Regions from separate parts of the Granulicatella sp. 20925_1_28 genome, predicted to be linked through region 1. Evidence: riboswitches for the same ligand, from Rfam matches in the RefSeq annotation. Region 1 holds a riboswitch; the other holds the start of a gene.

Region 1 (4,737 bases):
ATCAACGCGTAGCTCACAGGACTTTGCATTGGGCTTAGAAAGGCTGGCATTGGAATTCCAACCATATCGGCCATTGCGATAAAGAGAAGTGGCACGGTGAAAATCGCTGAAATGGTTAGGTTTCGCTTCATTTCTCTTAAGTGCGCTTCTTTCTTTTCGTTCTTTTCTTCGAGTTCTTCTTCCACTGATTTGCCACGAGGACGAGCGCTGTATCCCACACCATCGACCACTTTGGCGATGTCTTCAGGGGTCACGCTATCGTTTGCTTCAACAGTCATGATTTCGGTTGCCAAGTTGACGCTAGCTTTATCAACGCCCGGAATTTTGCTGACGGCATTCTCGATCGTCATGGCACATGAAGCACAACTCATTCCTTCAATAATGTACTCTTTTTGTTTGCTCATTACTTTCACCGCTTTCGTTTACATTTGTAATTTACATTGTTAGTTTACACCAGTAATCTACAAATGTCAACAATAATGTTTAAAAAATTTTTTGAATAAAAAAACTCAAGCCAACAGCAATTCTGCCAGCTTGAGTTTGGGTGTAATCTATTTAATTTTCTGAAGATAAAATTTCTTCTATCGTAATTTCTCTCTCTTCGACTAAATCGTAAAAGCCAACATGAACACCCTCTTCATATAGCCAACATAAATCTGTCCCATACGGTGCTTCGAAAATCTCTAGCATTACTGGAGCAATCTCATATATGGAATCGGCTCCTAGAATTTTAAAATTAGCTGCATCTGAAAGATACTCTTCATCATCTTCAATGGATAATAGAGTCCATCCATTCATCGGAGGTATTGAAGATTGATCACGAAAAGTATATCGAATCGGCTTACCCTCAAGAATATTATTCGAAACAATAAAACCACCAAAATCACTATTATTAATCATAGTACTCCTCCTGTAAACTAGGAATTAACAACATTGATGTAAAAACAAAGTTTATTAGCCTCTTAATTTGCCGTTTTGGCCAAGGTTTTCGGCTTTAATTTCTTGAATAATGATATGAATGTGTTCTGTTGGAGCGCCAGTGTGTTTAGAGACCACTTCTGTCACTTCTTTGACAAGGGCTTCTTTTTGTTCACGGCTTCTTCCTTCGATCATTTCAACATGAATAAATGGCATGGTTTTGCCTCCCTTCGCTTAAACTAGTTTATATAGTTGCTCTTTGGTTCTATTCTACTCCTAAATGGGAGGGGGTGCTAGCAAGAGCCTCACACCCTGTGGAGTTGAATTCGGGCTCACAGGACTGCAAAACTTCGCACTGTGAAGTTTTGCTTCCCAGAATATCCGCACGACTGCAAGCAGTCCCTTGCGTTATTCTGGTCCAGTGGTTCAGTCCTGAGCGTTCGCCCTCCTGTTTTAGTCGGGTTCGGCTTCGCAGAAATGGCATGCGTTTCCCCAAACGTACGCACGACTCGTTTCGAGTCCTTTGCGTCGTTCGGGTCCAACGTTCCATTTCTGGGCGCGAAGCCTCACACCCTGTATTTTTCTATTAAGATTTTCATGGTTTTGTTTGAAAAGAGCACGGTTAGGATGGCGGTATTCAATGGGAGCGAGATCATATTTTTCAGGATTCGCAGTGGCATAATGACGGCGAAGGCTTTTTGCGTCATCATATGCACCCATATTGAATTCAGTCCGAGGTTACAAACGATTGTGACAAGCAATACTGTCATAAAGATTTGTTCCCATCTGAGTGGTCTCTTATATAAGAAGTATCCGTAGATGAGTCCTCCGACAAGGGCTGTGAATGTGTATCCGATGAAGAATTGTCCAGTCTCTCCGTGGAAGAAGTTCCCGAGGATATCGACTAGGATTCCCACAAGTGCCGCGCGCCATGGTCCAAGCATCACCCCTGCGATGGCTGCTCCGATAAACCCGAAGCCGATTTGTACGTAGAGGCCGAATTTAATGGCCGGCAACATTTCCATGACAAGACGAATGGCTACGACCATCGCCATCACTGTAATATCCAGTGTTCTTTTTCGATTGTATTTCTTTGTATTTTCCATATTAGCATCTCCTTTAATTGTAAAGAGTTGCTCCATTTAACTTCTTCTATTTCTAGTGTTGTTTAAATGCAGCGAATGCGACTAAATTACCGCAATGTTTCCATTTTCGTCCCAGTGGCAACATTCCATCCGCCGGGCACTTAACGCAATAAAGTCTACTCTGATTTTAGGTTCTAGAAAATTTAGTTCCTACTTTCCATGAATCTCCTTTCTTACTCTTGGTTAGAATACCTGTCCTTTCTTGTTGCGTCAAGCAAACTTGATTTTTCTTCGTTTAAATCGTCCAAACCTGAATGAAAACTTGCTCCCAATAATTTTTCATAACTTTTATTAAATATTTCACTTAAAATTTATATAATGTTTAAGATTGATACCGTTTTCCCCAACGTGTATAATATTCTTAACTCTCTTTAGAAATGGAAAGGTTAGACAATGAGCAATGAACGTTATTTAATGATGGAATCCGATATTAAGAACTTATCGTTTCAATTGGAATCTATCACAAAATCTAAATATGACAGCGACTGGCATAGCACGCTCCATACACATCCTTTTACGGAATTATTTTACGTTGTAGATGGAAAAGGCGAGTTTAATATTCAAGGCCAACGTTTCCCTGTAAAACCAAACGACTTTGTCATTATCAATCCGCAAGTAGAACATACAGAATTATCTTCTCCGGATGAACCGCTGGAATATATCGTTTTGGGAATTCGAGGGCTCTCCTTCTCGAATTTAACGCCTGTCTCAGAAGACGGACATCCATTTTCATTCTTCAACTTGCGAGATGAGCAAAAAGACATCTTGCGTTATTTGAATGCGATGGTACAAGAAGCCACTTCTCAACAGATGAGCTATGAATTAGTGTGCCACAATTTATTAGAAATCTTATTAATTAAAATCTTGCGTCACCAACACTTCGATCTTGAAGTCGGCAAGCAAAGCAAGGCTACAAAGGATATTTCGTTTATCAAACACTACTTAGAAACGTACTATCATGAAAGTATCCAACTAGAAGACCTCGCTTCCATGACGCACTTAAGCCGATTCTATATTTCTCACAGCTTTAAGAAAGAAATCGGCATGTCTCCGATGGAATATCTCATTGACATTCGTATTAAAGAGAGTAAAATCTTACTACGAACAACCAATTACTCGATTTCACAGGTGGCGGATATTGTTGGGTTCACGACTCCAACGTATTTCTCAAAACAATTCCGTAAGAGTACGGGAATTTCGCCAACGGATTATCGGGAACAATTCCAAGGAGTTCAGAAATGATTAGACAACCTAAGCGCGATGAGAGACGACAAATCATCCCGCTAATCGAACTGATTATGCAAGATATGGAACTGCTGATTCTGGAACATACAAGCCCGGAAATGCTCTACGCGATGCTAGAAGAAGCCATGCTCGATGACCAGTTTCGCTACGGACTGAAGAACACGCTTGTGTATATTCATGAAGGAAAAGTCGCCGGGACCATCTTTGGCTATCACGGACACTTAGAAGATGCGATTGACGACCCGTTTCACCGATTGTACGAGGATTACAATACCCCGCATCAAATTCCGCTCTACGAGGATAAGGAGACGATGCCCGGTGAATGGTACATCGATATTTTAGCGGTCTATCCCGAATATCGTCGCCTTGGAATCGGCCGTAAATTATTGGTCGAAGTCGAAAACTTAGCGCGTCAACAAGGGGCTACCAAAATCGCCCTCAACTGCGAGAAGGATAATACGAAGGCCTACAAATTATACGAAAAACTGGGCTACACGCCTGAAAGTGAACGCGTACTGAGCGGCCACCCGTATTACCATATGACAAAAGCCTTATAAAAAATCCCTCTCTGGACGAAATCGTTCAAAGAGAGATTTTATAAAATGTAACTTATATGTTACATTTTGCTTTTTTAAAAACGAAAAGAGACTCGAAATTTCGAGTCTCTTATTTTTTGATTATTTTACATAGGCTTGACGAAGGTTAATCGTACGTCCGAATGGAAGTACTTCGAATCCTTCTACGTTTTCAGCAAGTAAGTAGCTTTGGCTTGCTTGGTAGATTGGAGCGACAACCGCATCATCCATCACGATTTTTTCTGCCGCAATCATTTGTTTGTAACGTTCTTCTGGTTTCGTTGCGTATGTTGTTTTCACTTCAGCAACGGCTTTATCGTAGGCTTCGCTTGAGTAGTTCGCGAAGTTGATTCCGCCACCTGTTACGTATTGTTCTAAGAAGTTCACTGGGTCTTGATAGTCAGGTGCCCATGTTCCGAAGAAGAAGTCGAAATCATCTGCACGTTGTAATTCAAGACGGTTTTTCAATGGAACTGATTTGATGTTCAATGTAACGCCTGGTAAGTTCTTTTGGATTTGCGCTTGTAAATATTCGCCGACCACTTTCGCACTACCTGCATCTGACGTTAGTAATGTCACTTCAATCGTGTCCATGCCTAACTCTTGTTTAGCCTGTGCTAATTCTTTTTGCGCCTCTTCTACATTGTAGCTGAGTAAGTCGCCGCGGTCTTCCACGTAATCTTTACCAGTTTCTGGATTTTCAGCAAACCCTTTTGGAACAAGACCGTTTGAAACGATTGAGCCGTCTTTTAATACGTTGTTTACAAGAGCGGCTTTATCGTATGCCATCGCGATTGCACGACGGAAGTGTTTGTTTCCTGTAATCTTACGTTCTACGTTGAAACTCATATATC
Region 2 (4,737 bases), on a different contig from region 1:
CCAATCTACCAAGCAAGCCAAAGCTACTTACTTGCTGAAAACGTAGAAGGATTCGAAGTACTTCCATTCGGACGTACAATTAACCTCCGTCAAGCCTCTGTAAAATAATCATAGAAGCAAAAATAAGAGACTCGAAAAATTTCGAGTCTCTTTTTCGTTTTGTAAAAAAGCAAAATGTAATATATAAGTTACATTTTAACAATTCTCTCTTTGAACGATTTTGTCCAAAGAGGGATTTTTTATAAGGCTTTTGTCATATGGTAATACGGATGACCACTTAAGATGCGTTCGCTCTCAGGCGTGTAGCCTAGTTTTTCGTATAATTTATAGGCCTTCGTATTCTCCTTCTCGCAGTTGAGGGCGATTTTTGTGGCCCCTTGTTGGCGCGCTAAGTTTTCTACTTCGACCAATAATTTACGGCCGATTCCAATGCGACGATATTTGGGATAGACCGCTAAAATATCGATGTACCATTCGCCAGGCATCGTCTCCTTATCCTCGTAGAGCGGGAGTTGATGCGGGGTATTGTAATCCTCGTACAATCGGTGGAACGGGTCGTCAATCGCGTCTTCTAAGTGTCCGTGGTAGCCAAAGATGGCCCCGGCAACTTTTCCGTCATGAATATAGACGAGCGTGTTCTTTAGCCCGTAGCGAAACTGATCGTCGAGCATGGCTTCTTCTAGCATCGCGTAGAGCATTTCTGGGCTCGTATGTTCCAGAATCGGCAGTTCCATATCTTGCATAATCAGTTCAATCAGAGGGATGATTTGTCGTCGCTCATCGCGCTTAGGTTGTCGAATCATTGCTGTACTCCTTGAAATTGTTCCCGATAATCCGTTGGCGAAATTCCCGTGCTCTTACGGAATTGTTTTGAGAAATACGTTGGAGTGGTAAACCCAACAATATCCGCCACCTGTGAAATCGAGTAATTCGTTGTTCGTAGTAAAATTTTACTTTCCTTAATACGGATGGCAATTAAATATTCCATCGGAGACATGCCGATTTCTTTCTTGAAGCTGTGTGAAATATAGAAACGACTCAAGTGCGTCATCGAAGCGAGGTCTTCTAGCTGGATACTTTCGTGATAGTACGTTTCTAAGTAGTGCTTGATAAACGAAATATCCTTTGTCGCCTTGCTTTGTTTGCCGACTTCAAGGTCGAAGTGTTGGTGACGTAAGATTTTGATTAATAAGATTTCTAATAAGTTGTGGCATACTAATTCATAGCTCATCGATTGGGAAGTGGCCTCTTGTACCATCGCATTCAAATAACGCAAGATGTCTTTTTGCTCATCTCGCAAGTTGAAGAATGAAAATGGATGTCCACCTTCCGAGACAGGCGTTAAGTTTGAGAAAGAGAGCCCATTAATGCCTAACACAATATATTCCAGCGGTTCATCTGGAGAAGATAATTCTGTATGTTCTACTTGCGGATTGATAATGACAAAGTCGTTTGGTTTTACAGGAAAACGTTGACCTTGAATATTAAACTCGCCTTTTCCGTCTACAACGTAAAATAATTCCGTAAAAGGGTGCGTATGGAGCGTACTATGCCAGTCGCTGTCATATTTAGATTTTGTGATAGATTCCAATTGAAACGATAAGCTCTTAATATCGGATTCCATCATTAAATAACGTTCATTGCTCATTGTCTAACCTTTCTATTTCTAAAGAGAGTTAAGAATATTATACACGTTAGGGAAAACGGTATCAATCTTAAACGTTATATAAATTTTAAGTGAAATATTTAATAACAGTTATGAAAATTATTGGAAGCAGGTTTTCATTCAGGTTTGAACGGTTTAAAAGAAGAAGAATCATGTTTGCTTGACGCAACCAGAAAGGACAGGTATTCTAACCAAGAGTAAGAAAGGAGATTCATGGAAAGTAGGAACTAAATTTTCTAGAACCTATAATCAGAGTAGACTTTATTGCGTTAAGTGCCCGGCGGATGGAATGTTGCCACTGGGACGAAAATGGAAACATTGCGGTAATTTAGTCGCATTCGCTGCATTTACACAACACTAGAAATAGAAGTAGTTAAATGGAGCAACTCTTTACAATTAAAGGAGATGCTAATATGGAAAATACAAAGAAATACAATCGAAAAAGAACACTGGATATTACAGTGATGGCGATGGTCGTAGCCATTCGTCTTGTGATGGAAATGTTGCCGACAATTAAATTCGGCCTCTACGTACAAATCGGCTTCGGGTTTATCGGAGCAGCCATCGCAGGGGTGATGCTGGGACCGTGGCGTGCAGCACTTGTGGGAATCCTAGTCGATATCCTCGGGAACTTCTTCCGCGGAGAGAGTGGACAATTCTTCATCGGATACACCTTCACAGCCCTTGTCGGAGGACTTATCTACGGATACTTCTTATATAAGAGACCACTCAGATGGGAACAAATCTTCATGACAGTATTGCTCGTCACCATCGTTTGTAACCTCGGACTGAATTCAATCTGGGTGTATATGATGACGCAAAAAGCCTTCGCCGCCTTCATGCCACTGCGAATCCTGAAAAATATGATCACACTCCCATTGAATACCGCCGTCCTAACCGTGCTCTTTTCAAACAAAACCATGAAAACTTTAATAGAGAAATATAGGGTGTAAGGCTTCGCGCTCAGAAATGGAACGTTGGACCCGAACGACGCAAAGGACTCGGAACGAGTCGTGCGTACGTTTGGGGAAACGCACGCCATTTCTGCGAAGCCGAACCCGACTACACAGGGTGTGAGGGCGAACGCTCAGGACTGAAACACTGGACCGGAGTAACGCAAGGGACTTGGCACAAGTCGTGCGGATATTTCGGGAAGCAAAACTTCACAGTGCGAAGTTTTGCAGTCCTGTGAGCCCGAATTCAACTACACAGGGTGTGATTCGAACCCGACTACACAGGGTGTGAGGCCTTTCCAGCACCACGCCTAGTATTCCCACCCATTTAGGAGTAGAATAGAATCAAAGTGCAACTATATAAGCTAGTTCAAAACGAAAGGAGGCACAACCATGCCATTTATTCATGTTGAAATGATCGAAGGAAGAAGCCGTGAACAAAAAGAAGCCCTTGTCAAAGAAGTGACAGAAGTGGTCTCTAAACACACTGGCGCGCCAACAGAACACATTCATATCATTATCCAAGAAATTAAAGCAGAAAACCTTGGCCAAAACGGCAAATTAAGAGGCTAATCAGCTTCAGTTAGAAAAAATACAGGGCAGCTCAGAAGTTAGAACGCTTTTGAGCTGTTTTTGTTAGGAAAACTATCGAATGAATGAACTGCAAATGATATAATTTAGCTAACAATAGTTAAGAGCTCATAAAGTGAGGATTAAGGATGAATTTTAAGAAATTAATATACGCATGTATACTGGGTGGAATTTTCTTTCTATCATTTGGATGCAATCCAAGAAATAATCGTGCGTATTTAGAAAAGCGTATCGGAACAGAAATGAGCCGCGTGTATCCAACAGAAAGATTAGAGGATTTGTTTGAGCAATTTCCTGATGGATTTAAGATAAAACAATCTTTTAAAGATGAAGCTTATATCATACATGTTGAATTAGTAGCTACAAATAAAGGTGAGCCTATTATTAGCACTATCTCAAAGATTGAAAACAAAAGTAGAGAAAAAATCTTTGAAACAAACTTTCAGTATCAAGATGGGAAGTATCAATTTGCAAATGAGAGTGATGAAGCATATTGGCCGTACCAAGGTTTCTTATTTGAGAAATTGACCTTAAATCGGGATGTATTATCAAAGCTAGACTTACAAGAAAAGTCCTATAGTATGATGAATGGTGATTTTGAACTACGCTATAAAGTAACAAATGAAATCATCAATTCTTTTTTAGGGTTAGGGGACTCGGATTCGCTGAGTGTTTCTCTAGTCGGAAGTAATAGTAATCGTGGTTATTATTATTCGATTGTTATTAAAAATGAAGACGGGCTTCTTTTCATAGAAACAGTCTCAGATTAAACTCAAAGAAAAAATCAATAAAGACAGAAATGCACTTACGGTGTTGTATGATAGAGAAGATTATGAAATTATAACAACCTTTATGATTACAGAAGTCACGGATTTTTATCTGTATGTTCGAGAAGCTTTGGAGAGTGTAATTTCTGGGAATATGGAAGAATATGCTTTTGATGGTAATTTGTTAGGGCTTGAAATTGGAAAAGAAATAACAGAAGTTTACTTTCAATTTGAGGAAGAAATATTAGGCAATCCATGTCTTATTCCTACAAATGAGCTTTATAAATTGGTTTTAGAGTGGAAAGAAATAGAAGATAGAATGCACAGAGGGGAAGATACTTTTCCACTGATGATAGAGGATTGAAGATGAATAAGTAGAAAAAATTATATTCGAGAGGTAGAAATGAAAATTACAGGAACAAGATCAACAATTACTTTTGATTTAGAGAATGGTTTCCTCTTAAAAGCACAAGGAGAATTGCTGATCAATAAAAAATTTGTTGTTTATAAAGATAGTATGACACAATGGGAGCCACCTCATGAGAATCTTCCGATAACTCAAAGAGAAATAGAAAATATTATTAATACAGCTAAAAAAATGGAGAGCAATCAAACTATTCAATTAGACTTTGTATAATTATGTTGTATTCTAAGAGTAATGAATCTCTATACAACGGGTCAGGTTGCCTATCATGGGACCAAGCTTGTAGGTGGAAGCGAAGAGGATGCTCAAATTGCAAACTTTTTAGGGAACCTGATA

Evidence for each region. Region 1 has a riboswitch for tetrahydrofolate ahead of O3793_RS08655 (folate family ECF transporter S component). Riboswitches for the same ligand answer to the same signal wherever they lie in the genome.
Region 2: another riboswitch for tetrahydrofolate. It lies ahead of O3793_RS04830 (folate family ECF transporter S component); the one in region 1 lies ahead of O3793_RS08655 (folate family ECF transporter S component).

What each region holds. Positions count from the first base shown of each region.
Region 1 is NZ_JAPWBS010000023.1:290-5,026, reverse strand. It holds gene O3793_RS08670 (heavy metal translocating P-type ATPase) at 1-404, opposite strand, end outside; gene O3793_RS08665 (DUF2185 domain-containing protein) at 556-900, opposite strand; gene O3793_RS08660 (2-hydroxymuconate tautomerase) at 955-1,134, opposite strand; gene O3793_RS08655 (folate family ECF transporter S component) at 1,485-2,024, opposite strand; THF riboswitch at 2,092-2,189, opposite strand; gene O3793_RS08650 (helix-turn-helix domain-containing protein) at 2,457-3,305, shown strand; gene O3793_RS08645 (GNAT family N-acetyltransferase) at 3,302-3,865, shown strand; partial or broken gene O3793_RS08640 (peptide ABC transporter substrate-binding protein) at 3,986-4,737, opposite strand, start outside.
Region 2 is NZ_JAPWBS010000007.1:4,358-9,094, forward strand. It holds gene O3793_RS04815 (peptide ABC transporter substrate-binding protein) at 1-108, shown strand, start outside; gene O3793_RS04820 (GNAT family N-acetyltransferase) at 240-803, opposite strand; gene O3793_RS04825 (helix-turn-helix domain-containing protein) at 800-1,648, opposite strand; THF riboswitch at 1,915-2,012, shown strand; gene O3793_RS04830 (folate family ECF transporter S component) at 2,080-2,619, shown strand; gene O3793_RS04835 (2-hydroxymuconate tautomerase) at 3,013-3,192, shown strand; gene O3793_RS04840 (hypothetical protein) at 3,339-3,980, shown strand; gene O3793_RS04845 (hypothetical protein) at 4,063-4,341, shown strand; gene O3793_RS04850 (Imm74 family immunity protein) at 4,381-4,614, shown strand.